Regions from separate parts of the Corallococcus sp. EGB genome, predicted to be linked through region 1. Evidence: riboswitches for the same ligand, from Rfam matches in the RefSeq annotation. Region 1 holds a riboswitch; each other region holds the start of a gene.
The links. Region 1 has a riboswitch for cobalamin ahead of KYK13_RS33995 (aspartate aminotransferase family protein). Riboswitches for the same ligand answer to the same signal wherever they lie in the genome.
Positions count from the first base shown of each region.

Region 1 (8,783 bases):
CTTCCACACCCCCGTGCGCCAGGGACAGCTGGTGGAGCTGGTGGGCCGCGTCGTCGCCACCGGCCGCACCTCCGTCACCGTGGACGTGGAGCTGTTCGCCGAGGACCTCCTGTCCGGCGCGCGACAGCTGTGCACACGCGGACGCTTCATCCTCGTCGCGCTCGACGCGGAGCGCCGTCCCACCGCTGTACCTCCGCTCGCGCCGGAGAACCAGACATGACAGACATTGCCTTGACACCTGAAACAAGCCGGGCGTATAGACGATGCCATGCTGGTGCCTGGGTTTGCCCAGGCTGAAAAGGGAACCCGGTCCGAAGCCGGGGCTGCCCCGCAGCGGTAGGTGAGAACGACCGCCGTCCATCACACTGGCGCCCACGTGGGCGCTGGGAAGTGACGGCCAGTAGGCAACCCGGCACCCCGGTGCCGGACCCGCTCACGAGCCCGAAGACCTGCCTGCATCCGTGCCGTGGGAGACATCCACGGTCGGTTCGACCTGGAGCCCCGAGGGAGGGCGGGAAGGTCCGCGCAAGCCCTTGTTTCTACAGGGCTTTTGCCCGGAACATTCCCTCTCTTCCCTTCTGTCTCCAGCCACCCGCGGGGGTGGAGGTCGGTGTCTTCGGGCCCTTTCGCGGCCTGGGCGCGCGGCAGCGTGCCTGGACACCCCTGCCTCCACCTTCGTGGGTCACTTGCCGGGCGACGCGGGTCGCCCGTGAGGACGGACGACAATGCGTGGAGTGGTGCGGAGACGGCGCGAGGCAGTGACAGGACACGGAAGCCAGACACGGCCCGCCCGGCCCCGGCTGCGGCGCGGCTGACGCCCTTTCCCGTTTCACGTCGCAATTCCTCGCATCCATCGCGGCGTACGCCGCGTGGGGAGACGTCTGCCTTTGAACGCCATCCGCTATCCCGACGGGAACGTGCTCCTGCGCAACCTGTCGCGCGAGTTCCCCGTCGTCACCCATGGCGAGGGCATCTACCTGTACGACGCCCGGAGCCGCCGCTACCTGGATGGCTCGGCGGGCGCGCTGGTGGCCAGCGTGGGCCACGGCAACCGCGAGGTGGCGGACCGTATCCATGAGCAACTGCTCCAGGTCGCGTACGTCAACGGCACCCACTTCACGACGGACGTCACCGAAGCGCTCGCCACGCGCCTGTGCGCGAATGCGCCCGCGGGGCTGAAACGGGCGGCCTTCCTCGGCTCCGGTTCGGAGGCCATCGAGGCGGCAGTGAAGTTCGCGCGGCAGATGTGCGTGGAGCGCGGCCAGCCCCAGCGCACGCGCGTCCTCACCCGCGTGCCCGGCTACCACGGCAACACACTCTACGCGCTGTCCATGTCCGGACGGCCCCACTACCAGACGTTCTTCGGTCCCATGCTGTCGGAGGTCGTCACCACGCCCGCGCCCTACCCCTACCGCAGCGGCCTGGAAGACTACGCGCGGGACGGAGCCGCGCACTACGCGCGGCTGCTGGAGGAGACCCTCCAGCGCGTGGGGCCGGACACCGTCGCCGCGTTCGTCGCGGAGCCGGTCATCGGCTCGTCGGCGGGAGCGTCCGTGCCTCCGCCCGGATACTTCGAACAGGTGTCCGCCATCTGCCGCCGCCACGGCATCCTGGTCATCGCCGACGAGGTGATGTGCGGCTGCGGGCGCACCGGGCGCTTCTTCGCGAGTGACCGGGTGGGGCTCACGCCGGACCTGCTGGTGATGGGCAAGGGCCTGAGCGGCGGCTACGCCCCGCTGAGCGCGGTGCTGGTGCGCGAGGACCACCTGGAGGAGCTGCGAAAGGGCTCCGGTGGCTTCATGCACGCGCAGACCTACCTCCAGGCCCCGTGCATGACGGCCGCGGGCGTGGCGGTGTTGGACTACTACGAGCGGCACGGCCTGGTGGCGCATGCCGCGCGCGTGGGCGAATACCTGCAACGCCGTCTGCGCGAGGTCCTCCTGCCCCTGCCCCACGTGGGCTCCGTGCAGGGCGTGGGGCTTATCGCGGGCGTGGAACTGGTGGAGGACAAGGCCACGAAGCGGCCCTTCCCGCGCACGCGCAAGGTGGTGGAGGGGCTGCTCGCGGAGCTGTTCGCGCAAGGGCTCGTCCTCTGGCCCAACACCGGCCACGCCGACGGGACGAACGGCGACCTGGTGATGGTGGGCCCTCCGCTGATCATCACCGAGCCCCAGGTGGACGAGCTGGTGGACCTGCTCGCCCGGGGCCTGACCTGCTTCCTGGAGCGGCCATGACCTTTCGCATCACCTATTCGGTGTTGGACGCGGACCTGACGGAGCTGCATGCGCGCTTCGACGCGGCGCTCGCCACGGTGCGCACGCGACTGGGCGCGGAGTACCCGTCGTGGATCGCCGGCAAGGCGCACGCGAGCGGCGACCTGCTGGACAGCCGCAATCCGTCGCGGCCTTCGGAGGTGGTGGGCCGCTTCCACCGCACCGCCCCCGGCGAGGTGGGCCGCGTGGTGCACGCGGCGAAGGAGGCCCAGCGCGCGTGGGGCGCCACCGCGTGGGAGGAGCGCGTCCGCATCCTGCGCCGTGCCGCGGACCTCCTCTCCGAGCGCCGGTGGGAGCTGGCGGCGGGGATGACGCTGGAGGTGGGCAAGAACCGGCTGGAGGCGCTGGGCGACGTGGAGGAGTCCGCGGACCTGCTGCGCTACTACGCCGGCCAGGTGGAGTCCGCGCACGGCTTCCACCTGCCCATGGCGCGCCTGTCGCCTCGCGAGGACACGCGCAGCGTGCTGCGCCCCCATGGCGTCTTCGTCGTCATCTCCCCGTTCAACTTCCCGCTCGCGCTGGCGGCCGGGATGAGCGCGGGCGCGCTGCTGGGCGGCAACGCAGTCATCCTCAAGCCCAGCGAGGACGCCCCCGGCTGCGCCGAGGGCCTCTTCCAGGCGCTGCGGGACGCGGGCCTGCCGGGCGGCGTGCTCCAGGTGGTGCATGGCGAGGGGGAACTCCTGGGCTCCGCGCTGGTGCGCCACCCCGCGGTGGACGGCGTGGCCTTCACCGGCAGCACGAAGGTGGGCATGGAGATCTTCCGCCGCCTCACGGAGGAGCACGTGCGGCCCGCGCTGCTGGAGCTGGGCGGCAAGAACGCCGCCATTGTCTGCCGGGACGCGGACCTGGAGGCGGCGGTGGAGGGTTGCCACCGCTCCGCCTTCGGCATGTCCGGACAGAAGTGCAGCGCGCTGTCGCGCATCTACGTGCATGAAGACGTGCGCCAGGACTTCGTCGCGCGGCTGGCCCGGAAGGCCCGCGACACGGTGGTGGGGGACCCAGCGCTCGCGTCCGTCTTCATGGGCCCGGTCATCAACGCGGCCTCCGTGCGACGCTTCGAACAGGCCGTGGCGGAGGCGCGGCGCGACGGCACCGTGCGCGCGGGCGGCGATGTTCCAGTCCTGGACGCGTCGCTGGCGCACGGCCACTTCGTGGCGCCCACGGTGGTGGAGCTGCCCCACACGCACCGGCTGATGCGCGAGGAGCTGTTCCTGCCCTTCGTCGGCGTGGCGTCCTTCCGCTCGCTGGACGAGGCGCTGGCGCTGACCAACGACAGCGCCTACGGCCTCACCGCCGGCATCTTCAGCGCGGATCCGGACACGGTGGAGGTGTTCATGGCCCGCGCGGAGGCGGGCGTGCTCTACGCCAACCGCCGCACCGGCGCGACGACGGGCGCGTGGCCCGGCGTGCAGCCCTTCTGCGGGTGGAAGGCCAGCGGCTCCACCGGCAAGGGCGGCTGCGGTCCCTATTACGTCTCGCAGTTCATGCGCGAGCAGTCCCAGACCCGGATGGGTTGACCTGGAAGCCCTCATGCACCCGCTCTATCCCGAAGTGAAGGTCGCGCCCCCGGGGCCCAACGCCCGCGCCATCATCGACGTGGACCGGCGCTACACGTCGCCCTCGTACATCAAGGAATACCCCCTCGTCGTGGAGCGGGGTGAAGGCCCCTGGGTGTACGACGTGGACGGCAACCGCTTCCTGGACTTCATGGCGGGCATCGCCGTGGCGTCCACGGGGCACGCGCACCCGCACGTGGTAAAGGCCATCCAGGAGGCCGCGGGCCGCTTCCTCCACATCTGCGGCACGGACTTCTACTACGACGGCTTCTCGCGCCTGTGCGAGCGGCTCGCGAGCTACCTGCCAGAGATGGGCCCGAAGAAGGTCTTCCTGACCAACTCCGGCACGGAGGCCGTGGAGGGCGCGCTCAAGCTGGCGCGGCACCACACGCGCCGGCAGACCATCATCGCCTTCAAGGGCGGCTTCCACGGCCGCACCTATGGCGCCATCTCGCTCAACTCCTCCAAGGTGGCCCAGCGCGCCTTCTTCGGCCCGCTGCTGCCGGGCGTGCTGCACATCCCCTACGCCAACCCGTACCGCTGCGGGAACGGCTGCGCACCGGGCGCGTGCGGCGACGCGTGCAACCCGGTGCGCCTGTTGGAGACGGACTGGTTCGTCAACCACGTGGACCCGCGCGAGGTGGCCGCCATCTTCGTCGAGCCCATCCTGGGCGAGGGCGGCTACGTGGTGCCGCCCGCGGGCTTCCTCCAGGAGCTGCGCCGTCTGTGCGACGCGCACGGAATCCTGCTGGTGTTCGATGAGGTGCAGTCCGGCATCGGCCGCACGGGGCACATGTTCGCGGCGGAGCACTTCGGGGTGATGCCGGACATCCTGCTGTCCGCCAAGGGCATCGCGTCCGGCATGCCGCTGGGGGCCATCATCGCGCGTGAATCGGTGATGACCTGGCCGCGCGGCTCGCACGGCAGCACCTACGGCGGCAACCCGGTGTGCTGCGCCGCCGCGCTGGCCACGCTGGACGTGGTGGAGGGCCTGCTGGGCGGCGTGCGCGAAGCGGGAGCGCACCTGGTCTCCGGACTCCAGGCACTCCAGCGCGGGCACCCCATCATCGGCGACGTGCGCGGCGTGGGGTTGATGGTGGGCGCGGAGTTCGTGCGCCCCGGCACCCGCGAGCCCGCGGCCGCGTACGTGGCGGACCTGGAGCAGCTCGCGTTCCAGAAGGGCCTGCTGCTGCTGTCGTGCGGCAAGTCCACCATCCGCTTCGCGCCCCCGCTCGTGGTGGGACGGCACGAGGTGGACGTGATGCTGGGCATCCTGGGCGCGTGCCTCCAGGAGCTGGACAGGCGCCACGGCCTGAAGGCGAGCTGACATGGACAAGCGCTGTTCGATGAAGGAGGCCATCGCGGCCTCCGTGCACGATGGCGATTCAATCGTCATCGACGGGTTCACCCACCTCATTTGCTTCGCGGCGGGGCACGAAATCATTCGCCAGGGCCGGCGGAACCTCACCGCCATCCGGCTCACGCCAGACCTCGTCTACGATCAGCTCATCGAGGCCGGCTGCGTGAAGCGGCTGGTGTTCAGCTGGGCCGGCAACCCGGGCGTGGGCAGCCTGCACGCGCTCCGGCGCCGCAGCGAGGCCGGCGGCTCCGAGCGGCTGGAGCTGGAGGAGTACTCGCACTTCGGGCTGCTGTCGCGCCTGCAGGCCGCGGCGGCGGGGCTGCCCTTCTGGCCGCTCGACAACTACTACGGCGGCGACATCGCGCGGGTGAACGCGAACATCCGCACGGTGCACTGCCCATATACGGGACGGGAGCTGGCCACGGTGCCCGCGCTGCACCCGGACGTCACCATCCTCCACTGCCAGCGCGCGGACCCGGAGGGCAACGCCCAGGTGTGGGGCCTGCTGGGCTCGCAGAAGGAGGCGGCCTTCGCGGCGAAGCGGGTCGTCGTGGTGGCGGAGGAGATCGTCCCCACGGAGGTCATCCGAGCGGATCCGAACCGCACGGTGGTGCCCGGCATCCTCGTCAGCCACGTGGTGCACGAGCCCTGGGGCTGCCACCCCAGCTTCGTGCAGGGCTTCCACGACCGGGACAACGACTTCTATGTGAAGTGGGAGGACATCTCGCGCCAGCCGAAGACGTACCAGGACTACCTGGAGGCCTTCGTCCACGGCGTGAAGGACCGGCGCGGCTACCTGGAGCGGCTGGAGGCGGGGCTCTTGGACCGGCTGCGGGCGAAGCCCCGGCCGTGCGCGGGGGTGGACTATGGGTACTGACGCGGCGATGGGCGCCACCGCCAGCGAGCGCATGGCCTTCCGCGCCGCGCGTGAGCTGCGCGATGGGGACGTGGTGTTCGTGGGCATCGGGCTGCCGAACCTCGCGTGCAACCTGGCGCGGGCCACGCACGCCCCGGGCCTGTTCATGATCTACGAGTCCGGTGCGGTGGGCGCCATGCCGGAGCGGCTGCCGGTGTCCATTGGCGACCCGTCGCTGGTGACGGACTCGCTCGCGGTGGTGGGGCAGGCGGACATCTTCCAGTCCCTGCTCCAGCGGGGGCACATCGAGGTGGGCTTCCTGGGCGGCGCACAGGTGGACCGCTGGGGGAACCTCAACACCACCGTCATTGGCGACTACGCGAACCCGAAGGTGCGGCTGCCCGGCAGCGGCGGCGCGTGTGAGATCGCCGTCCACGCGCGGCGGCTGCTCATCATCATGCGGATGAGCCCGCGCACGTTCGTGGAGCGGTGCGACTTCATCACCAGTCCGGGCCACCAGATGAACGGCCGCACCCGAAAGGAGCTGGGCATGCCCGGCGGCGGCCCCACGCGCATCATCACCGACCTGGGCGTGCTCACCTTCGACGAGACGGGCGAGGCGGTGCTCACGGAGGTGTACGAGGGCGTGACGGTGGAGCAGGTGAAGGCCGCCTGCGGCTGGCCGCTCAGGGTGGCCCCCACGCTGGCGACGGGCGCATCTCCGGACGCGGCGGTGCTGCACCTCTTGCGCGAGAAGCTGGATCCGAAGCGCCTGTATCTCTGAATCCCGCCGTCCCACGGAGCCAAGGGTCATGTCGTCGGAAGCCTTCATCGTCGATGCGGTGCGAACGCCCATCGGGCGCTACCGGGGCGCGCTCCAGGCCGTGCGGCCGGATGACCTGGCCGCGCACGTGCTCGCCGCGCTGGTGGCGCGGCAGGGCCTGGACGCCGCGCGCGTGGACGAGGTGTTCCTGGGCTGCGCGAACCAGGCGGGCGAGGACAATCGCAACGTGGCGCGCATGGCGCTGCTGCTCGCGGGACTGCCCCAGGAGGTGCCAGGCGTCACCGTCAACCGCTTGTGCGCCAGCGGCCTGGAGGCCGTCATCCAGGGGTGCCGGATGATCCGCCTGGGCGAGGCGGACGTGGTGCTGGCGGGAGGCGTGGAGTCCATGACGCGCGCGCCCTGGTCCATGCCGAAGCCCGAGGAGGGCTTCCCGTCCGGGAAGGTGGAGGCGTGGGACACGGCGCTCGGCTGGCGCTACCCGAACCCCCGGCTGGCGGAGCGCTTCCCGCTGGAGCAGATGGGAGAGACGGCGGAGAACGTGGCCGCGAGGTGGGGCATCGCGCGCGAGGCGCAGGACGCCTTCGCGCTGGCGTCGCACCAGAAGGCGGTGGCCGCGCGCGCGGAGGGCCGCTTCGGCAGGGAGCTGGTTCCGGTGGAGGTGCCCCAGCGCAAGGGACCGCCCCTGCGGGTGACGGAGGATGAAGGCCCCCGCTCCGACACGTCGCTCGCCCGGCTGGGCACGCTGCGCGCCGCGTTCCGCGAAGGCGGGAGCGTCACGGCGGGCAACGCGTCCACGCTCAACGATGGCGCATCCGCGGTGCTGCTGATGAGCGAGCGGGCGCTGAAGGCCACCGGCAAGACGCCCCTGGCGCGCTTCGTGAGCAGCGCGAGCGCGGGCGTGGACCCGCGCTTCATGGGGGTGGGCCCCGTGCCGTCGACGCGCAAGGCGCTGGAGCGCGCGGGCTGGACGGCGGACGCCCTGGACCTGGTGGAGCTCAACGAGGCCTTCGCGGCGCAGGCGCTCGCATGCATGCGGGACCTGGAGCTGCCGCCGGAGCGGGTGAACGTGAATGGCGGCGCCATTGCCCTGGGGCACCCGCTGGGCGCGAGCGGGGCGCGCATCGTGACCACGCTGGTCCACGAGTTGGAGCGGCGGGGCGCGCGGCGCGGGCTGGCCACGCTGTGCGTCGGCGTGGGCCAGGGACTGGCGATGACGGTGGAACGATGAGCCCGCATCCGCCCGAGCCCCGGTCGCTGGCGGTCGCGCTGCGCATCGCCTTCGAGCCGGCCTCTCCGCACGGCCCCGGCTGGTGCTACCGCGCGACGTTCCACGACGGCGCCAGCGAGTCCGGCCTCCTGCGGAGCCTGGAGGACCTGGCCGCCGTGCTCCAGCGCTGGGGCCACGGACTGGAGGGCCTGCCCTGGGCGGAGCTGCCCACCTTCGGAGGCGTTCCTCCCCGCGAGACCGAGGGCGTGTGGAGCTGGGATGCGACGCGGCTGCTCGTCGGAGACCGGCCGGGCGCCGTGAGGCTGCTTCCCCGCCTGGAGCGCTGAAGCCCCCGCGGAGTCCGCGCCTCGTCATGGGAGGCGCGGACTCCCTCACCTGCCCTCAGCTCCGACGGCGGCGCGCACGCGCCAGGCCCAGCAGGCCCAGCAGCGAGAACGCGGCCAGCGACCCGCCGCTCGCGGAGCAGCCCCCCTTGAAGTCCGCGTCACCCTCGCCCTGGTCCAGCGGCGCCGGCTTCACGCCCGTGCCCGGACCCGTGCCAGTGCCCGTGCCCGCATCCACCACCGGGGCCGGGTCCTGCGGCGTGCCCGCGTCCACCACCGGATCCGGCTCCACCGGGCTGCCCGCGTCCACCACCGGGGCCGGGTCCTGCGGCGTGCCCGCGTCCACCGGCGTGCCCGCGTCCACCGGCGTGCCCGCGTCCACCACCGGATCCGGCTGCGCCGC
Region 1 covers NZ_CP079946.1:8,346,424-8,355,206, forward strand. Annotated here, with positions in the region: gene KYK13_RS33990 (acyl-CoA thioesterase) at 1-220, shown strand, start outside; cobalamin riboswitch at 256-472, shown strand; gene KYK13_RS33995 (aspartate aminotransferase family protein) at 888-2,234, shown strand; gene KYK13_RS34000 (aldehyde dehydrogenase family protein) at 2,231-3,790, shown strand; gene KYK13_RS34005 (acetyl ornithine aminotransferase family protein) at 3,804-5,156, shown strand; gene KYK13_RS34010 (CoA transferase subunit A) at 5,158-6,066, shown strand; gene KYK13_RS34015 (CoA-transferase subunit beta) at 6,074-6,829, shown strand; gene KYK13_RS34020 (thiolase family protein) at 6,858-8,057, shown strand; gene KYK13_RS34025 (hypothetical protein) at 8,054-8,383, shown strand; gene KYK13_RS34030 (polysaccharide lyase) at 8,439-8,783, opposite strand, start outside.

Region 2 (3,307 bases), 120 kb from region 1:
ACCGACACGCCCTCGCCGTGGCCCGAAGCGGCGACGAAGTTGGAGCCCACGTCGAGCGCGGGCGCATCCGCCACGCTGAACGGCGTGCCGGAGGTGAGCGCCTGGGAGATGAGCGCCGGGGCCACCGCGCGGCCCTCGTTGAGGAAGGTCACGTCGGAGAAGTAGCCGAGCATCGCGACGCCGTTGGTGGACACGGCGGTGAAGCCGCTGCCGCCCGTCTCCGGCGGGAGCGTGCCCACCTTCAGCGCGGTGTACGGCGTGACGTCCGTCTTCAGCGCGTAGACGGCCAGGCCGGCCGACACCGTGTCGAGCCCGCCACCGTTGACGAGGAACGCACCCGGCACGACGCCCGCGGAGAAGTTGCTCGGCGCGGAGACGTAGGTGGAGCTGGCGGGCGCGGCGGCGTCATACACGCCCACGGAGCCCGGGAAGCCCGCGCCGGACTTCGTGTAGCCGGTGAGGACGCGCTGGCCATCCGTCTCCACGAAGGGGCTGAGGAAGAGCGAGGCGGAGGGCCCCCGGTCGGAGGGAGCGGCCACGTTGAACAGCGGCGACGTGCCCAGCGACACCTGCGGCCACGTGCCCAGCGAGTACAGCGCATGCGGACCGGTGTAGCCGTCCGACACCACCGTATAGAGCGAGTACGTGGGGCCGGGCGTCACGCCCACCGGGCCCGCGGCCGACGGCAGCGTTGCGGCCTCACCGGCCACGAAGCCCGCCTGGAGCTGGAGCGTGCCCAGCTTCGGGTCGTACGTGGCGGTCTTGCACGGATCCGTGCCGGAGTCGGGCTCCGTGCCCGCGTCGGTCCCGGTGCCAGCGTCGGTCTCCGTGCCCGCGTCCGTGCTCGTCCCGGCGTCAGTGCCCGTGCCCGCGTCCGTGCTCGTCCCGGCGTCAGTGCCCGTGCCCGCATCGGTACTCGTGCCAGCGTCCGAGCCCGTCCCGGCATCGGCCTCCGTGCCCGCGTCCGGCACGGCGACGGGCGTCTGCTCGCACTTGCTCTCGACGCAGGTGTAGCGCTTCCCCTCGGCGGCGGTGCCCTTGTCGCGGCAGTCGAAGTCATCGACGCACTCATCGCCGCAACCGGTGCTGGTCAGCGCCATCGCGAGGGCCGTCATCACCCACGCGAAGCCCTGGAGTCCCCGTCCCGTCATCATCCGCTCTGTCTTCATCCGCGACTGCTCCCTTGCATCGCCCCCCACGGGCGAGGTGAATCCAAGGGGCGTGGACGGAGAGCGGACCGCGCACGAGGGACACGTCAGGACACGACACGCCGCGCGAGCGGAAGACCTCCGTCACCTCCCCTCGGAGGCTCCGGTCTGGCCATGCCCGGAGGCATGGGTCGTGGCAGGTCTTCGGACTCGCAGGCGCGGGAGCCCCTCATCGGGTCACCCACCTACTGACCGTCGCTTCCCAGCCCATCCGTGGGCCAGTGCTTGCGAGGACGGCGTTCGTTCCTGCTCACCGCTGCGGGGCAGCCCCGGATTCACACCGGGTTCCCTTTTCAACGTCGCACCGTGCGCGGATGCGGCGTACCAACGACGCGCGCTGGAGTATGGCGGACGGCAGGGCTTGTCAATACAAGCGGGCCAACGCCTCACGGCACCGCGACGATGTCGATGGCATTGGACACCTGGCGCCGAGGGTCCACCGGGCATGCCTCCAGCGCCGGGCCCGCCGCCTGCGAAGTGGAGCTGCCGCGCCGTTCAACGAGCTGTCCGTCGCGCACCTCCACCACGAACACGCGGCCCGCGTTCACGTCCGTGACGTATACGGCATTGCCTACCACGGCGAGCCGTCCTCCCACCGCGAGGTTGCAGCCGCTCTCCGGTCCCCCCGTGCAGCCCGGCGACAGCGCATACGACGCCACCGGCTTGTCGTCCTTCACCAGCACCAGCCCCGTGGCACGCACGGACTTCGCGCGGTAGCCGCTCGCGGTGTCGAACACCGCCTCGCCCAGGCAGCTCACCACCAGCTGGCCCCCCACCTCCACCACGTCGCCCGCGTTGAGACAGTCCTTCGCGCCCAGGTCGATGGCACGCACCCCGCCATCCGCCGGGTCGATGCGCGCGAGCATCCCGGGCCCGTTGGGCAGGTAGTCATTCGCGGGGTTCAGGTTGGTGAGCGCCACGTAGACGCCCGCGTCCACGGACACCGCCGCGTACGGGAGCGCCATCGTCATCCCGCCGTCGAAGGACTTCAGGTCCAGGCCCGTGAGCGGAACGGTGTCCACGAGCCGGGGCTTCTCCGGGTCGCTCACGCTGACGCGAGCCACGGCGTTGCCCTGCTTGAAGTCGGAGCCGGCCGTGCCGAACAGCGGGATGTAGAACGTGTCGCCGCGCTTCGCGATGACCTGCGGGCTGGTGTTCGCGCCCAGGTTCACCTGCCCCACCGTGCGCAATCCCAGTCCCCCGCCCTGCGAGGCCCCTTCCCGCTTGAGCACCTGGAGCGTGTTGTTGACCGAGTCGAGGACATACACATACGGAGGATCCACGAGGATGTCATTGGGCGAGGAGGCCACCGCGCCCAGCGAGTCCTCCTCCGCCACCGTCCCCAGCGCCCCCGCCGGAGCCTGCGACAGCACCGAACGCGCCGCGTCCGCCGCCAGCACCACGCCATCCCAGGCCGCCAGCGCCTGCACGCCCGAGCCGAACTGGCGCCGGGGCCCCATCCGGTCCGTCCCCGCCTGGATGCCCACCAGTTGCCCATTGGTGTAGCAGGCCGTCACCACGTCATACATGCACCGGCCCGCGTGGCAGGACTGCACGTCCGGGCACACCGTGCCGCAAGCGCCGCAGTTGAGCGGATCCGTCGCGAGCACGACGCAGCTGTCGCCGCACCGCTCGGCACCGGCGGAGCAGCCTTCGCGGCAGGTGCCGGACTCGCAGACCTGCCCGGAGGGACACGCGGCGCCGCAAGCGCCACAGTTCAACGGGTCGCTCGCGAGCGCGACGCAAGCATCACCACAAGCCTCCGTGCCCGGCTGGCATCCGCACACGCCCGCCTGACACGCCTCTCCCGCGCCGCACGTGGCACCACACGCGCCGCAGTTCGACGGGTCGCCCTGGAGGTCCACGCATTCGGCGCCACAGACGTTCAAGCCCGGGGTGCACAGGACCTTCTCCTCCGGGCAGCCGGTGAGGAGCGCCGCAGCCAGGGCCGACAACAGCAGCGCGCACCGGGCATCAGGGAGGCGAAGCGACATGGGAATCCTCCGGAGGAGCTGGGTCGAGCGCCACGGCGAGCGTCACGTAGGCGGCGCGGCCGGGCAGCGGCATGCCGGTGTAGTCGGCGGTCCGCGCATCGAGCA
Region 2 covers NZ_CP079946.1:8,470,540-8,473,846, forward strand. Annotated here, with positions in the region: gene KYK13_RS34505 (hypothetical protein) at 1-1,169, opposite strand, end outside; cobalamin riboswitch at 1,326-1,552, opposite strand; gene KYK13_RS34510 (MXAN_6577-like cysteine-rich protein) at 1,595-3,202, opposite strand; gene KYK13_RS34515 (TonB-dependent siderophore receptor) at 3,183-3,307, opposite strand, start outside.
Region 2: linked by a shared signal. The riboswitch ahead of KYK13_RS34505 (hypothetical protein) and the one ahead of KYK13_RS33995 (aspartate aminotransferase family protein) in region 1 are both predicted to bind cobalamin.

Region 3 (8,783 bases), 130 kb from region 1:
CCATCTGCTGGCGCAGGCCCTGCGCGCGCTGCTCCAGCTGCTGCTGGCGCTGGCCCAGCTGCTGGAGCTGCTGCTTCTCCTGCTGCGACAGCTGCGAGCCCGGCGGCGGGAAGAGGTTCTGCAGCTGCTGGCTCACGTCCCCCACGTCGCGCGCGTCCTTCTTGAGCTGCTCCGCGAGCTTCGCGGACTGCTGCCGCACCTCCGGCGGGTTGCCGAACATCTCATCCAGCTGGCGCTGCTGCTCGCCCATGCTGGACAGCTGGCGCGCGGCGTCCTCCGCGCGCGCGGCGGACTCGGCGGCGAGGTCGAAGTCGTCCACCTTGAGCGCGTTCTCCACGTTGCGCAGCTCCGACTGGGCCTCCTCCAGCGGGCGGGCGGCGCGGCTGTTGAGCCGGCCTGGGTCGAGCTTCTGGTAGTGCTCCTGCACCTGCTGCACCTTGCGCGCGAGCTCGTCCTTGAGGGCCTGGCCCTTCTCCTTGAGCCGGTCGCGGTTCTGGTTGCGGGCCTGGTCGCGCAGGGCGCGCGTCTGCTCCGCCACCTTCTGCTGTTCGTCCAGGGTGCCCTTCAGGTCATCCATGAACTTGCCGAACTTCTCCGCCAGCTCCGGGTACTGCTCCGCGCCGAAGTCCTCCTGGGACTTGTCCATGGAGTCGAGCATCTCGTCCATCTGCATGCCCAGCTCCTGGAGCTTCGCGAGGGCCTCGTCCGCCTTGCCCTCCCGCATCAGGCGCTCGACCTCGTCCATGGCGCCCTGCATGTCCTCCTGCTGCATCATCTCCGACAGGGCCTCCGCGTTGAGGTGCTCGTCGCGGATGCCCTTGCGCAGCTCGGCCATGCGCTGCATCAGCTCCTGGATGCGCGACTTGAGCTGTTGGATCTGCTGCATCACCTGCTCGCGCGCGGCCTCGTCCGGGTTGGCCTTGTACTGTTCGATGAGGCGCGACAGGTCGCGGCGGTCGTTGGCCAGCTGCTTCGTCAGCTCCTGGAGCGCCTCCAGCTTCTGCCGGTCCAGGAGCGACTCCAGGTAGAGGATGTCGCGCTCCAGGCCCTCGATCTCGTCCTCCACCACGGCGGTGAGCCGGGTGCCGGTGCCCCAGTCCTCGCCGCGCGCGCGCTGGGTGCGCAGGTAGAGGCGGCGGAAGTCGGAGGTGGTGCCCACGCTGCGCTTGAGCTCCCCGCCGATGTTCAGGAGCGCGGAGATGATCTCCCTGGGCACGTCCTTCTCCCGCGACAGCTCACCGCCCTGCGCGCGGAAGTCGTCCGCGAGCTGCTGGCCGCTCGCGTCCACGGACTTCGCGGACTCCACCGCCTGCGCGTCCTTCTGCTTCGCGCGGTCGGGGCCCTCCAGGCGGTCCGCCAGGTGGTCCACGAGCCGGCCCCACAGCACCTCCGCCTTCTCCAGGGCGGCGCGGCGGTGCTCGGCGGCGCTGTAGACGCGCAGGGTCTGCGTGCGGCTGACGCCCTTCTTGGGGCCCTCCACCGCGTCGTTGTCCTTCGCCTCGATGTAGTAGGTGATGCGGTCGCCGGGGGCGGGCTTGAGCGGGCCCAGGTCCCAGTTGAAGGTGCCCCGGCTGCGGCGGCTGTCCTCGCGCGGCAGGTTCACGCGCGTCTCCTGCTTCGCGCCGGGCATGCGGTACACGAGCGCCAGGGCGGACAGGCCGTAGTCGTCGGCGGCCTCGAACTTGAGCGTCACCTTCTGGCCGGGGTCGACCTCAATCTCCGTGGACGGCGTGAGCAGCGTCACCTGGGGCGCCTTGTCCGCCTCCACGGTGAGGGGGATGTCGGGGCCCACCGCGATGGGCTTCGCGCGCGCGCCGTAGAAGACGAAGTGGTAGTGGCCGCCCTGCTTCGCGACGAAGCTGCCTTGGAGCTCGCGGCCGCCGGTGACGGAGAGGGGCAGCGTCTGGTCGTTGACGACGACCTCCGCGCGCTCGATGGGGCGGTCCGAGCGCGTCTTCAGCGCGACCTCGGTGCCGGCGGGCGCGCTGACCTCGCCGTTGGTGCCGGGCACGGTGCGCGGCGCGAGGCCGGTGTACGCGGGGTAGCGGTAGGTGAGCTCGATGTCGCCGGTGATGGGCTCCGCCTGCGCGGCGGCCTCCGGGCGCGAGGCCTGTTCATGCAGGTGCTTCCAGCCCGCGGCCCACCGGCCGCCCACGAAGAACATCAGCACCGCGAGCAGCAGCACCGCGCCGCCGGACGCCATGGCCGCGCGGCGCAGCGGCTGGCGGTCCACCACGAGCCCGGGGTCCACCGTGCGGGCCCGCTCGTCCATCTGCCGGAGGAACGCGTCCGCGAGCTGGGGGGACCAGCCGGCCTCCTCCCGGCGCTCGCGCGACAGCTCCACCGCCGCGAGCACATCCAGCGACAGCTCCGGGCGGCGCTGCCCCACGAGCCGGGCGGTGCGCGTGTCGTCGCCCACCTGCCGGTGCGCGAGCACGACGCCGAAGACGTATGCCACCGCCGCGCCCACCGGCACGGCGAGCCACATCAGGCCGCGGGCAAGCCCCGGCGCCGCGCGGCCCAGGAGGCCCGCCGCGAACAGGAGCACGAGGGCCGCGACGGCGCCCAGCAGGAGGCCCTGGGCCCACAGCTGGCGGCGCTGACGGGCGCGCACCCGGGCGAGCAGGTCCGCCACGCCCCGGGAGCGCGCTTCGCGCCGGGCCTGGGGAGGCGGAGCCGGAGGAGGCGGCGGGGGCGGCAGCTCCGGGGTGGGGCTCTGCGGTGTCTCGAGGTTCACGCTGGCTTGTCCGCTCGTCGGTCGCGAGCCAACCCCGGGCGGGGCGGGCTATTTCCCAATTGTGGCGCACTCCCGCCGTCTTCGCGCGTGCCTCGCGGGGGCGGACGACGGGAAACAAGGCCCCTGTGTCCGCCGCACGAAGGAGGGGCGGACGGCAGGGTTCTGGGGACAACGCGGAAGGGGCACCGGTGCCCTCCTGCGTCCGGTGGGGACGGTGGGAGGGCAGGGGGCGGGCGGTTCAGCCTTCTGCGGAGGAGGTGGGGCGGGAGGCCGCCGGGGCGTCCTCCAGGGCCGCGGAGAGGCCGCCCAGCTCCTCGGCGAGCGCCTTGAGCACCTCCTGGGTGAAGACGATGCGGTCGCGGGGCAGGCGGGCGAGCACGCGCTGCACGGCGGACTCGACGGTGCCCTCGGACGGGATGTCCAGCGAGCGGCCCGCGTCGGTGAGGGCGAAGAGGGCCTTGCGGCCGTCCAGCGGATCCGACCTGCGCTCCAGCAGGCCGCGCTTCTCCAGCCGCTTGAGCACGCCGGTGAGCGTGCTGGGGTGCACGTGGAGGATGTTGGCGAGCGTGCCCGCGGTGATGCCCGGGAAGCGCCCGACCAGCCGGATGACCAGCCGCTGCGGGCCGGTGAGCCCCAGCGTGGACTCCATCCGCTTGGACGTGGACTGCAGACCGTGATCCACGGCCCACAGGAGGCGCATGAACTCCAGCACCTCACCCAGCTGCTGATGCTGATGCTGCGGACCCCGGGACTTGCTGCCTTCCGGGCCTGAAATCGACTCCGGGGCTTGTGTGTCCTTCATGGGCGCATCCTCCCTCACCTCCGGCCTCCCTGTCTTTCTGATGTGTTCCAAAGATGGGCGTGTCCTAGCGCGTCGGCTCGGGCGTTCCAGCAAAATCCGGAAGGGATGCTCGTGGGTGGACGGGGCCGCCCGGCCGGGGGCCTTGGGGGGCGGCGATGACGCCAGGGGCCCCTGCGGCTGGCCGGGTGTGTCATCCCGGCAAGAGAGAGCCGCCATCCCCGGACATGCCGGGACCCGGGAATGGCGGCCCTCGTGAGCCTGACTCAACCGAAGGTCGTGCTTGTCATGGGTTCGTGACGTGTCCCTCCCTTCCCGGCGGCGGGGAGGCGGGGACCTGCTCCACCTTGAGCGTCGTGGGGCCGGTGAGGGCCAGGTGGGCCCTCAGCTTGAGGAACTTCTTCTTTCCGAAGCCCTTGACCCGGACCAGCTCCTCGACGCGACCGAAGGGCCGCTTCTTGCGGTGCTCGAGGATGCGCTGCGCCGCCTTCTCACCCACGCCCGGCAGCAGGTCCAGCTCCGCCGCCGTGGCCTCATTCAGGTTGACCACCCCCACGTGTTGCATGCGTGGGCTGGCGGCGTCCGCACGCCCCGGCCCCATCAGCACGCAGCCCAACACCCATGCCCAGGCCCACTTCACGAGTGGCCCCCCACGCCCGCCTCCAGCGAGGGCTCGCCCCCGAAGCGATTGCCGGCCGCGGAGTCCCGCTTCTCCGCCGCCTCGCGCACGTGCAGCTTCCCGTCCAGGGGCAGCACGTCCAGCAGCACGTTGAGCGAACCGTCCTTGTTGACGAACGCGCTGCCCGCGCGAACCCAGATGCTCCCGCCCTTGCCCTCGCGGATGGAGAACACCGCCAACCGCTTCCCCGCCATCAGCATCGACACGCTTCCCCCTTCAGACTCCCGCGCCACCACGGCCCGGGCACCTCGCTGGCTCGACCGCCTGAGGTCGCGTCCGGGCTTGAGCAGTCCGCGTGCCAGCGGCGTGCTCCTCTGAGGTCGTGTCAGCGCACCGTGCGGAGGTGTGCGCGGCGTCCACGCGCGGGGATGGGCGTGGATGCTCCAACGCGTGTCTTGCGCGGTGAGAAGGGGTGATGGCGTGGAGCGTTCAGGCGGATTCCGCCCGCCCCAGGTCTTCCGTCGCTATTCGTCGGCGGAGGGGGGGCGGCTGAATTGTCTCCGCACTGCGGAGACAATTGGGGGCGCACTGTTTGCGGAGCCTCGGCGCGCTGACATGGAGATTGTCGCAGCACTGCTGCGACAATTGGGGAGACCCACTTCGCACCAAGGCGGATGGCCTCCTTCTCGTATAGAGACGCGGCCTGCTGAGCAGGCACCGAGCTTCGGTGCTTGCATCAAGTGCGGTGGCACCGGTGGTGCATGGTGCTGGAGCCGTGAGCAGGCGCAAGAATCCCGTGAAGATGGTAGCGAGCAGCGTCCCTGAAATGATGGGTGCGACTTCGAACCGTGCTGGGAAATCTCCAGCGACGGTGGCACACCAGGACTCAACGGTACGCTCGCGTCAGCTGCTTGTTGATGCTCCCAGCGACCAGGAGGTTTCGATGCTCGTTCACGACCTCAGCTCCATGATCGAGGCGTCTCGCAAGCAGGTGGCGGTCGCCGCGAACGCCGCGCTCACGACGCTGTACTGGCAACTGGGGCATCGCGTCCTCACCCAGGTGACGGGGGGACAGCGCGCGGAATACGGTGGCCAGATTGTCTCCGCAGCGGGGAGACAATTGGAGGCACGCTACGGGCGCGGCTTCGGTGAGAAATCACTCCGGCACATGCTCCGATTCGCAGAGGCTTTCCCCTCACCCGAGATTGTCTCCGCACTGCGGAGACAATTGTCCTGGAGCCATTTCAAGCAGCTCATCTACATCGAGGACGAGCTGAAGCGTACGTTCTACGCGGAGATGTGCCGGGTCGAGGGCTGGTCTACGCGGACGCTGGCCCAGAAGATCGACAGCATGCTCTTCGAGCGCACGGCGCTCTCCAAGAAGCCGGAGGAACTCATTCGCGGTGAACTCTCGGCGTTACGCGAGGAGGGCCAGCTCACGCCGTCGCTCGTGTTCCAAGACCCATACATGCTCGATTTCCTCGAGCTCTCCGACACCTATAGCGAGAAGGATCTCGAGTCAGCCATCCTCCGCGAGATCGAGCGCTTCCTGCTCGAGCTTGGCGTGGGCTTCGCCTTTGTCGAACGACAGAAGCGCATCACGCTCGATGGCGACGACCACTACGTCGACCTGCTCTTCTTCCATCGGCGCATGCGAAGGCTCGTCGCCATCGAGCTCAAGATTGGCGACTTCAAGGCCTCGGACTCCGGTCAGATGGAGCTCTACTTGCGGTGGCTCGATCGCCATGAGCGCCACCCTGCCGAGCAGGCTCCGCTCGGCATCATCCTGTGCGCGGGCAAGAAGCGCGAGACGGTCGAGTACCTCGATCTCGATGCGCGCGGAATCCATGTCGCGGAGTACCTGACTGAGCTGCCTCCGCGTGAGGTCCTTCAGGAACGTCTCCACCGTGCAATTGAGTCCGCGCGTGCGAGGCTCGAAATCAGTACCGGAGCGGATGTGGACGTCGCTTCGAGCAGGCGGGCCGCGACGATGGGAGGCCCGAAGCGCAAGCCCCAGGGGCGGAAGCAGCGGCTCCGGACCACACGGGCCGCGCGTTGACGGGGTGGGGGCCTCCCACCTCCGCCTCCCGTGGAAAGAGGTTCAGCGCTCGCTGTCGAGCATCTTCATCTGCTGCTCGGGGTAGCGGCTGCCGGTGATGGCTTCCTTGGGGAGGATCGCCTCGACGGTGGCCACGTCGTCGGACGACAGGGGCTTCTCGAGCGCGCCGAGTACATCGACCAGCTGTTTGCGCGTGCGTGCGCCCACCACGGGCACGAGCGCCGGTTGCTTCGCCAGCGCCCACGCCACGGAGAGCTGTGCAGGCGTCATCCCTCGCTCCGCGGCGTACGCGTGGAAACGCGCGACGGCCTCAGCGTTGCGCTGGCCCGCCTCACCCGTGAAGCGCGGGTAGTGCAGGCGGGCTCCTTCCGCCTTCGCTCCCGTCAACAGGCCTCGGGAGAGCACGCCGTACAGGGTCGCGCTCATGCCCAGCTCCGCGAGCGTGGGGAAGAGGGTCTTCTCCGGGTCGCGCGTGATGAGCGAGTACTCGATCTGCAGGTCGCTCAAGGGGTGCACCTTCGCCGCGCGGCGGATCGTCTCCGCGCCCACCTCGGAGAGCCCGATGCTTCGCACGTAGCCGCCCTTCACCAGGTCGGCGATCGCTCCCACCGTGTCTTCAATCGGGACGGTCGGGTCCAGCCGGGCGGGACGGTAGACGTCGATGTCATCGACGCCGAGCCGCCGCAGGCTGTACGTGATGAAGTTCTTCACCGCCGCGGGGCGCCCGTCGAAGCCCACCATGGCCCCGTCCGGCCCACGCATGGCTCCGAACTTCACCGACAGCTGCACCTTGTCGCGCTGGCCCTCGATGGCCCGGCGGATGAGCAGCTCGTTGTGCCCACTGGCGTAGAAGTCGCCAGTGTCGAGCAGCGTCACCCCACGGTCGATCGCCTCGCGGATGGTGGCGATGCTCTCGTTCTCGTCAGATGGCCCGTACGCCCCGGACATGCCCATGCAGCCGAGGGCAATGGGAAACACCTGCGGGCCCGTCCTGCCGAGCTGCGTCGTGCGGTGGGTCGACGTCATGGCTTCCTCGCTTCCTGCGGGTGAGGTATCCGGAACCTTGTTCCGGTATGGGTCCGTATATTCGGAACATGGTTCCGTTTGTCAAGGCGATGAAGACAACCCTGGGCGTGGCCCCGCCTTGACGGGTTGGGGGTGACCTCCTAGAAGGACCGGGCCCTTGGGTGCCCATGCCGGGCCTTCAAGAGGGAAGCCGGTGCGAGTCCGGCGCGGTCCCGCCACTGTGAACGGGTTGCCCTGAGGTCCAGGGCCGGAAGCCTCGGCTGTCACCACTTTCGCTTCCGCGAAGGGAAGGTGGAGGGTTCCTTCCAGAAGGGCGCAGCGTGCGCCCACGTCTGGAGCCTGTCAGCCAGGAGACCTGCCCAGGGGTGCGGCAGCGGTCCTGCCGCGAGGCCTTCTCTCTTCGACGGAGGGAGCGGAAGGCGGAGCATGTGGCGCTCGCTTCTCGCCCGGGCTTTCATCGGTCTGGCGCTCAGCTTCCAGGGACAGGCCCAGGCCGGGCAGGAGACGCCTGCGCCCGATGCCGGTGAGCCACCGCTTCCCGAGTTCGTCCTCCCCACCGTCGAGGTCATCGGCCAGGACGTCCCCGAAGCTCCCGTCGACTCCGTTCCCCGCCGCGACCCCACCGGCGCCATCACCGTCATCGATGCCCGCGAACGCGCGGGCGAGGCTCGCGACACCGCGGAGCTGCTCGGTGGATCCGCGAGCCTCGTCGTGCAGGACTCCGGTGGCTACGGACAGAGCAAGAGCCTCGTGGTGCGCGGCGCGTCTTCCAACGGCGTGCTCGTGTTCCTGGACGGCATTCCGCTCAACGGCGCGGGTGGGGTCGCGGACCTGTCGCTCATCCCCGTCGCGCTGCTGGAGCGCATGGAGATCCTCCGTGGCGCGGCCGGAGCCCGCTACGGCGCGGGTGGCCTGGGCGGCGCGGTCAACCTCGTCACGCGCGCGCCTTCGTCGCGGCTGCTCTCCAGCGGCGAGGTCACCTATGGCAGCTTCGAGACCGTGACGGCCCACGTCGCCGCGTCGGGCGCGCTGCTCGAGGGTCAGGCGCTGGTGCTGTTGCACGGCGGCCGTTCCCAGGGCGACTTCAGCTACCGCGTGGATGAGCTGCCCGCGCTCGACGACAACCCGCTCACGCAGGAGGTGCGCACGCGCAATGACGCGCGCGGCGGTGGCGCGCTCCTGAAGTACCGGCGCGGCCTGGACGGTGGCGGACGCGTGGACGTGCTGGCGGAGCTGTCGCTGGAGGACCGCGCGCTCGCGGGCACCGTGCAGAACCCCACCGTGTCCCGCCGACAGGCCCAGACCCGTTTGTCATGGGGGGCGCGTTGGGCACGGCCCTTCGGCGACACGGGCGAGGGCAGTGCCCGTGGCTTCTTCCGCCGCGACTGGCTGGACGTCAGCGGCGGCACCACCGGCGTGGACTCCGGCGCGCAGCACTACACCGTGGGGGGCGTGGAGGTGGAGGGGCGCGCGGTGCTGGGGCGCAACGCGCTCGCCGTCACGCTCGCCGGGTCGTCGGAGTCCGTCACGCAGGCCGTGGGCG
Region 3 covers NZ_CP079946.1:8,474,600-8,483,382, reverse strand. Annotated here, with positions in the region: gene KYK13_RS34545 (DUF4175 family protein) at 1-2,737, opposite strand, end outside; gene KYK13_RS34540 (MarR family winged helix-turn-helix transcriptional regulator) at 2,976-3,539, opposite strand; gene KYK13_RS34535 (ComEA family DNA-binding protein) at 3,823-4,137, opposite strand; gene KYK13_RS34530 (hypothetical protein) at 4,173-4,415, opposite strand; gene KYK13_RS34525 (YhcG family protein) at 5,099-6,214, shown strand; gene KYK13_RS34520 (aldo/keto reductase) at 6,257-7,240, opposite strand; cobalamin riboswitch at 7,383-7,618, shown strand; gene KYK13_RS34515 (TonB-dependent siderophore receptor) at 7,667-8,783, shown strand, end outside.
Region 3: linked by a shared signal. The riboswitch ahead of KYK13_RS34515 (TonB-dependent siderophore receptor) and the one ahead of KYK13_RS33995 (aspartate aminotransferase family protein) in region 1 are both predicted to bind cobalamin.

Region 4 (8,783 bases), 110 kb from region 1:
GTGCAGTTGCCGTAGCCGTCAGGAGCGCCGGGGCCGTTCTCCAGCGGACGGTCCCGGCCGCTTCGCGCGCTCATACCGTGCGTCCGGGCCGCACGAGGCTTCCGGGGTGGAGGTGGCGGCATTACATGCCCGCTGTTCCTCCCCCGGGTGCGCTTCCATGAACCGTCGTCTCGCCTCACTCGTCGTGTTGCCGGGCGTCCTGCTCGGCGCGGCCGCTACAACCCTCGTGCCCTCGGAGGTCCGGGCCCAGACGTCCCGCCCCGCGCCGCGGAAGGAAGCGCCTCCGTCTCCTCCCGCGCCTCCGTCGCCACCGGCGTATGAGTACACCTTCGTCAAACGCGAGGGCCCGGACGAGGACCTCGCGGAGCTGCAGCGTCTGGGGGCGGAAGGCTGGCGCGTGGTGTCCACCGTCGTCGTGGACGGCAGCACCCGGCGCTACGTGCTGCTGCGGGAGCGCCGCGGTGAACCCGTGGCGCATTGACTTTGTCGCAGGGGCGCCATAGTCCCGCCCCGTCATCGATGTCTTCATGCCATGGGGCGTGAGGGCTTCCAGGGAACCCGGTGCGAGTCCGGGACTGCCCCGCAGCGGTGAGCAGGAGCGGTGTTCTCACGAGCGCCGCTCCCGCGAGTCCGAAGACCTGGCGACGACCCGGCGTCCTCCGCGAGGAGGTGCCGGCGACAGACCGGAACCTCCGCGGGGAGCTGACGGCGAAGGCAGGCCTCCAGGGTGCGACACGCGCGCCCGGCGGTCCGGTGCCTTCCGTCCGCGCGCCTTCCCGCCAGGGGAACGCCTTCCGCCTCCGTGCGGAGAGGCCAGGAGCGAGGACGCGATGCGGACCGACACGAAGCGGATGGGCACGAAGGGCCAGCGCGCGGCGCTGATGGGGACCCTGCTGGCGGTGATGCTGGGCGGCACGGGTTGCGGCGACGAGTGCGTGGACGTCTTCGACTGCCGGGACAAGGGCGCGGCCCCGGCGGGTCAGGCCTGGGCCTGTGTCGAGGCGAAGTGCACCCAGGTCTCCGACGGCATCGAAGGGGACGACGCGGGCACCAACACCGACGCGGGCACCAACACCGACGCGGGCACCGGCACGGACGCGGGGACGGAGACCGACGGTGGCACCGGCACGGACGGCGGCACGGTCGCTTGCGCCCCGCTGCCCCGTGAGCAGGTGCTGGGCACGCTCCAGCTCCAGACGGGCTTCGCCGTCGCGGAGTCCGCGTCCCTGTCCCCGGAGGTGCGCGCGGTGGTGTCCACGCCCGGACCCACGTACTCGCTCTTCGCGCTGCGCGAGACGGCCACGGGCCGTGACATCTTCTCGCTGGGCACCTGGCCGGAGGTGACGCTGGGGAACACGGCGATCGACACGGTGCTCGCGCCCGCGGATCGCGCCAACCCGGCCGCCACCTTCCCGTCCTTCTCCCTGGCCTATGACGGCACGCGCCTGCTCGCGGGCTATACGAAGAGCGGCTTCCCCGCCCCGGGCTCCGTCGCGGTGGTGGATCCGTCCGCGCGCGAGGCGACGACCTATCTCAACGCGCCGGACAACTGCACCGCCGTGGGCATCATGGATGCGTTCTTCATCAATGGCGGCGGCGTGGACGTGGAGGTGAACGGCCAGGGCATCTACGCGCTGGTGACCTCCGCCAGGCCCTACACCGCCGCCAAGGTGGTGGCGTTCCCGGCGGAGGCGGCCGCCAACGGCTTCTCCGCCATCGCGAACAACGGCATCGCGGTGTTCGGCTACGCGCTGCAGGACACGTACGTGAACGTGGCCTACGCCGTGTCCAGCACGAAGCTGGACACGGCGCTGGCTTCGCGCACGCCGGTGGAGCTCACGGCCGAGCCGAAGCTGGACGTCGGCAGCAACTTCACCGCCGCCGCGGGCTTCGGCAACGGCGTGGCGGTGGTGCGCGGGACCTACAGCGGCGCCACCGACGTGTCGCGCTTCTCGCTCACGCCCGGACTGGGCGGCAACCAGCCCATCAGCGTGGGCACGCGCCAGGCGGTGCTCAACGCCACGGACGCGTGCACGGCCGTGGACCTGCTGTCGTCGCTGGGCTCGGACCTGCTCGTGGGCGTGACGGACGTCAACGGCCGCCGCCTCGTGCGCATCAAGCAGGAGCCGGGCCTGCGATGAGGCGCCTGCTGCTCGCGCTCGGCGCGCTGATGGCCCTGGGGGCGTGCGCGGGCGACTCCGAGCCCGCTCCCTTGCCTTCGGGCGACATCGTGGATGCCGGCACCCACGCGGATGCGGGCTCGGACGTGGACGCGGGGACGGACGCGGATGCCGGCACGGACGCTGGTGTCGACGCCGGCTCGCGTCCGGTGGATCCGTTCGCGGACCGCGTGACGGCCTACCGGTTCGGCGACTCGGCCGGCTTCGGGCAGGACCGCTTCCCGGACGTCGTGCTCGGGCCTCCCGTGGGCGGCGGACAGTACGCGGGCTCGCTGGACGTGCTGTCGCTGGGGCGGGGCGGGTCCATCACCCTGGAGTTCACCGACCTCGTCGCGGTGGACGGACCGGGCGTGGACCTGCTCGTCTTCGAGAACTCCTTCCAGAAGTACGGCGGCGACATCTTCGCGGAGACGGCCAGCGTGTCCGTCAGCGACGACGGTGTCACCTGGTTCGACTTCCCCTGCGCCGCCACCGACAAGGACGGCGGCTACCCGGGCTGCGCCGGGACGCATCCGGTGCACTCGGCCCCGGACAACGGCATCTCCCCCATCGACCCGGCCGTGGCGGGCGGGGATGGCTTCGACCTGGCGGACGTGGGGCTGCCGCGCGCGCGCTTCGTGCGCCTCACCGACACGGGGCTCAACAGCTACGGCGGCACGTCCGGCGGCTTCGACCTGGATGCGCTGTCCGTGGTGAACGGCCAGTTCGTCGACGGCGGCTCGCCGTGAGTCGACGCGCGCCCCACCTGCCTTCGGACGGCCTGGAGGCGGGTGGGGTGGATCGCCGCCAGGCGCTGTGCACGCTCCTGCGCGGCACCTGCGCCCTGGCCGCGCTGGGCTGCGGCGGCGACTGGCGCGAGGCCGTGGTGCTGCCCGCGCCGGACCCGGAAGCCGCCCCGGTGTGCGGCGACACCGGCGTCCCCGGCACGCCCGAGGAGGGCTGGGTGGAGGTCCCCCTCTCCCAGCACCCCGCCCTGCGCGAGCCGGGGGGCTCCTCCCCGGTCCGCGTCCCGGAGGCGCTCCTGGACGTGGTGGTGGTGCACGCGGCGGACGGCTGCTACCGGGCCGTGTGGCGCACCTGCACCCATGGCGACTGCGCGGTGGCCTGGGACGGAGCGCTCGGGGCGGTGGAGTGCCCCTGCCATGGCTCGCGCTTCGGCCTGGACGGGCGCGTGCTCCGGGGCCCCGCGTCACGCCCGCTGACGGCCTTCCGTACACTGCGCATGGGTGACACCCTCTTCATCCACCGCCCCAGGTGAACTCCGACCCCCGGCCCCTCCTGCCTTGAGTGGGTCCTTCGCGTATGACGCGACGCGAGAGGGCCTCCGGGGCCTCGCCTGGACGCCCGCCAGTCCGGAGAAAGCGTCTCGGACTCTCGGAAGATTGGGAGGTCGTGTAATGTCTTGCGCCCGATGTGGCAGATCATCATCAACGGGCCCGGCTACTTCGACACGTCGTACGACCTGCCGGAGGGCGTCACCAGCCTCGGCCGTGCGGACGAGAACGACATCGTGCTGGGCGGCGACCTGGTGTCGCGCCGGCACGCGCGGCTCTACGTCGAAGGTGACGTGCTGCGCATCGAGGACCTGGGCAGCCGCAACGGCAGCCGGGTGAACGGCTCCCCGCTCCAGGGCAGCAAGCACCTGAGCGCGGGCGACACCGTGGCGCTGGGGGAGAACACCCTGGCGGTGCGCCAGCCGCACACGGTGGAGAACGCCGCCACGGAGATGATGGACCTGGGCGCGGGCGGCGTCGTGCGCTTCGGGCATGGCACGGACGTGGGCCCCTCCGTGCTGCTGGCCAAGAACGTGAAGGACGCGGACGTGCTGCGCCTCCTGGACAACGTGGGGCCGCTGCCGTTCGACGACGCGTTCAGCGGCCCTTCGCCCGTGCCCACCGGCTCCGCCGTGGCCAGCCCGCGCGTGTCCTATGAGACGCTGGTGCTGCTGGTGCACACCGCGGAGGCGCTGGCCACCGCGCGCACGCTGACCGCGTTCCTGGAGTCCGCCATGGACCGGCTCCTGGAGCGCACCGACGCCACCACGGCGGTGGTGCTGCTCAAGCACGCCACCGGGCCGCTGGTGCCCGCGGCGGTGCGGCACCGGGGACGGCTGGCCAAGGGCGAAGTGCCCGTGTCGGACGCCATCGTGGACGAGGCCCTCCGCCAGGGCCGCGCGCTCGCGGTGGGCGACGTGCGCGACGACCGCCGCTTCGCCGGACGCGAGAGCGTCATCATGTACGGCGTGGACCGGGTGCTGTGCATCCCCATCGGCACCGAGCCGCCCTTCGCGGGCGTGCTCTACGTCAACGTGCCCGGCGGGGGCGACACCAGCCTGGAGCTGATGCTGGACGCGTGCACCGCGGTGGCCCACCTGGTGGCCAGCGGCGTGCAGCGCTTCGCCGTGCGCGACGGCTCCAGCGCGGACCGGATGCGGCGCAACCTGGAGCGCTTCCACTCGCCGGAGGTGGCCGAGCGCCGCTCCGCCGAGTCCCAGCGCACGGGCGGAAAGCTGCCGGGCCTGGAGGAGAAGAACCTCACCGTGCTGCACGCGGAGCTGGCGGACTTCAGCGCCGTCATCGCCCGGCTGGGCGCGGCGCGCGCCACGCAGCTGCTCAACGACTTCCACGCGCGCATGAGCGGCATCGTCTTCAGCTTCGAGGCCACCGTCGAGGGCTTCCTCGGTGAGTCCATGCGCGCGCTCTTCGGCGTGCCCTACGCCAAGGGCGATGACGCGGTCCGCGCGGTGCGCGCGGCGCTGGCCCTGCGCGCGGACTGGGAGCGGGGCATGGCCCGCCGGCCCCAGGACGAGCGGTGCGAGCTGCGGATCGCGCTGCACTCCACCAAGGCGCTGGTGGGGATGATCGGCACCGACGCGCGCATGGACTACAGCGCCGTGGGGGAGGGCATGGGGGTGGCGGGCTGGCTGGCCTCCACCGCGGCCCCCGGCCAGGTGCTGATGACCGGCAAGCTCCTGGCGGCCACCGGCGCCCGCTTCGACGTGATGCCCCTGGGCGAGCGGGTGGTGCGGCCCCCCCGCGACAAGGTGGCGGTTTTCGAGGTGATTGAAGAGGACATGGGCATGCTGACCAACCCCGGTATCCGGTGAGGCGGCCGGCGCGGCCGGTTGACCGGTTGAAGCGGCACCCCGGCTCGGGGTTCAATGCGCTTTCCGTGGTGGACCCCCGCACCGCATGAGCTCTTCGAACCAGCCCGCCCGATTGCGGCCCTTCCGGCCGCAGCCCTTTGGCCGGTACACGCTCCTGTCGCACCTGGCCACCGGCGGCATGGGGGAGATCTACCTCGCCCGCCTGGAGGGCGCGCAGGGCTTCGAGAAGCTGTGCGTCATCAAGAAGATCCTCCCGCAGTTCGCGGAGGACCAGGACTTCGTCGACCGCTTCGTCGGTGAGGCGCGCACGCTGGTGCGGCTGGGGCACGGCTCCATCGCGCAGGTGCTGGACATGGGCGTGCACGAGGGCGAGGCCTACATGGCCCTCGAGTACGTGGACGGCAAGGACCTGCGCAAGGTGGCCGCGCGCGTGCGCGACCGGCAGACGCCGCTGCCGCTCACCTTCGTGCTGTACGTGATGGGCCGGGTGCTGGACGCGCTGGCGTACGCGCACCGCAAGCGGGACGAGGAAGAGAAGGAGCTGAAGCTCGTCCACCGGGACATCTCGCCGCAGAACATCCTCATCTCCTACGAGGGGGAGGTGAAGGTCATCGACTTCGGCCTGGCCAAGAGCCGGCTGTCGGCGGCGAAGACGAACCCCAGCATCATCCTGGGCAAGTTCCTCTACATGTCGCCCGAGCAGGCCCGGCACCAGCCGGTGGACCGCCGCAGCGACCTGTACGCGGTGGGCCTGTGTCTCTACGAGCTCATCTCCGGCAAGAACCCCTTCGACGCGCTGCCGCCGGGCGAACTGATGTCCGCGGTGGCGAACCCGAAGGTGGCGCCGCTCGGTGAGGTGGAGCCGCTGACGCCGCCGGCGGTGTCGCAGCTGGTCGCGAAGGCGCTGGCGGTGGATCCGGCCCAGCGCTTCCAGACGGCGGAGGACTTCCGGGTGCGCCTGCAGGCGTGCCTGATGGAGATCGACACCAGCGCGGGCCCGGAGAGCGTCAGCCGCTTCATGCGCGACCTGTTCTCCGCGGACTACCAGTCCGAGCGGCGCCTGCTGGCCTCCCTGCGCGAGGTGTCGCGCGACGTGCGCAGCAGCGGCACGTACGAGTCGCTGGCCCCCGCGCCGCGCCCGACGATGCAGACGCCCACGCTGCCGCCCAAGACCATCCGCCTGGATGGGCCGGTGGAGGCGCTGTCGTTCCATCCCACGCCTCGAAGCCGCGAGGACGGCGGCGGCGCACGCGATGACGGTGAGACGCGCCCCGGCGTGATGGTGGACGAGTCCACGCGTCCCGCCTTCCCGGTGGAGGCGCTGGAGGAGGCGGCGCGCGCGAAGATGCGGCCCAGCCCCGCGTCGTCGGAGCCGTCGCCCACGGTGGAGGTCCGCCAGGACGCGATGGAGCGGCCCACCATCCTGGAGGGGCTGCCGGCCATCCGTACCGCGGAGGAGCGCGCACGCGACGCGGAGGCCTCGCCCCGGGGCGAGCCCACCGCGCCCCGGGCGGAAGCGCTGCCGTCCTCGGAGTCCTCGGGCGAGCCCACCGCGCCGCGCGCCACGTCGCTGCCGTACGCGGAGCCGGGGCTGCCGTCGCGCGATGCGCCGCCCGTGCCAGACGTGCCGGTGTCGCGGCCGCCCGCGGACGGGAGGGGGGCTTCACTGCCGTTCTCGGATTCGGTGGGGCCCCGGGGCGTGCCGCCTCCGCCCATGGCGCCGATCCCGGCCGTGCGGACCGTGGACGGGCCCGTGCCCGTCGTGCCGGCGGATGCATCGCGGCCGGTGGCGCCTCCGCCCATGTCCGACTTCGGGGCGGGGCGATACGACGCGTCGGGCGAGTCGCTGCCGTTCATGGAGCCGCCGCCGCTGCCGGATGGCCCGTTCATGGATGACGAGGAGCTCCCCGAGAGCCCCTATCCGTGGCCGGAGCCCCTCCCCGAGGGGGGCCGCTCCGGGGGCGCCGAGCTCCGCGCCGCGGAGCCGCGCATCCCGGAGGGGCAGCGTCCCACCGCCGCGATGCCGTCCCTGTCGGCGGCGCGGCCTGGCGTCACGACGCCGTCCACCGGCGGCCGCCCCGCGCCTTCGCCCACGTTCGATGTGGCTCGCGCGTCGGAGCCCCTGCCGGCCTTCGAGCCGGTGCGCGCGTCGGAGTCCTCGCGCGGCTTCGATTCGCCCCGGCCCCCCGAGCCCGCGCGCGCGGTGGAGGCGCGCATTCCGGAGGGGCAGCGCCCCACGGCCGCGATGCCCTCGGTGGCGTCCTCGCGCCCCGGGGTGACGACGCCGTCGAACGGCAGCCGGCCGCTGCCCTCGCACGCGGCGCTCACCATCCAGGTGCCCTCCATCCAGTCCGGGGGCTCCCGCTCCAGCGACTTCGACGAGGCCCCGCTCGACGCCGAGCCGCTCGACCCGGGGCCTGCTCTCCGGCCCACGATGCAGGACACGCGGCCTTCGGAGGACCTGGTCGCGGTGGAGCCGCGCGCGCTGGAGTCCGATGCCCGCATGCCGTCCATCTCCGCGGAGCCGGACGATGTCCCGGCCGTGCGAGCGGGCGACGCGGACACGCACCCGCGCATCCCCATGCCGTCCCGCGCCTCGCGCCGCGAGGAGCCCCAGTCCCGCGTGATGCTGGACGAGGCCCTGCTGCGTGAGACGTCCTCGTCCACCGGCAAGCGTGAGTCCGACACCGGCCCCACCGCTCCGGCCCGGGGCCGCACGGGCTCCCGCCGCGCCGTGCGCGGTTCGTCTCCGGGCACGCCGCCTGCGCGCTCCAGCACCGCGTCGAGCATGCGCGCCGTGACCCGGGCCGCCGCGGAGCCGGACGAGTCGTCCACCGCGCGCGCGACGCGCGACGACGCGACCCGGCGCAAGGCCATGCCGGTGCGGCCGGAGCCCACGGAGCCGCCGCGTGCCTCGCGGCGTGAGATGGCGCCGGTGAAGAAGGGCGGCGCGCTGCGCTCCGCGCTGGTGTTCCTGCTGCTCACGGTCGTCGCGCTGTCCATCGTGGGGGCGGGGCTCTACTTCGTCCCCGAGCTGCGCGTGGCCGTGGGCCTGGAGCAGTCCCGGACATCGACGCCGGCTCCGCCCACCCCGGTGCAGCAGATTCCCACGCGGCCCGCGCATCCCCCGGGGCATCCTCCCGCGCCCGAGCCGGCGCAGCAGGCCGCGACTCCGGTCCAGGAGAAGTCACCGGCCCAGGAGACGCCGGTCAACGACGTGGCCGCGGCGCTCCCCCCCGCGCCGGCGAAGTCCACGCCGAAGCCCGCCGAGCCCGCGCGGGCCACCGCCAGCAGCGCCCCGGCGCAGGTGAACCCAGACGACCTGCTCGCTCCGGATGAGCCGGAGGAGGACACGGTGGCTCACGCCGGTGCGAAGAAGCCGGCACCATCACGGCCCGGCAAGCGCGCCGCCGCCGTCCGTGCTCCCGCCAAGGAGAGCGGCAGCGCCACCGAGTTGGAGAAGGAATGGGAGGCGACGCGGTCGCTCTTCCTGTCGC
Region 4 covers NZ_CP079946.1:8,460,848-8,469,630, reverse strand. Annotated here, with positions in the region: gene KYK13_RS34500 (cell surface protein) at 1-15, shown strand, start outside; gene KYK13_RS34495 (DUF4177 domain-containing protein) at 158-481, shown strand; cobalamin riboswitch at 501-661, shown strand; gene KYK13_RS34490 (hypothetical protein) at 831-2,141, shown strand; gene KYK13_RS34485 (cell surface protein) at 2,138-2,908, shown strand; gene KYK13_RS34480 (ubiquinol-cytochrome c reductase iron-sulfur subunit) at 2,905-3,438, shown strand; gene KYK13_RS34475 (FHA domain-containing protein) at 3,592-5,286, shown strand; gene KYK13_RS34470 (serine/threonine protein kinase) at 5,372-8,783, shown strand, end outside.
Region 4: linked by a shared signal. The riboswitch ahead of KYK13_RS34490 (hypothetical protein) and the one ahead of KYK13_RS33995 (aspartate aminotransferase family protein) in region 1 are both predicted to bind cobalamin.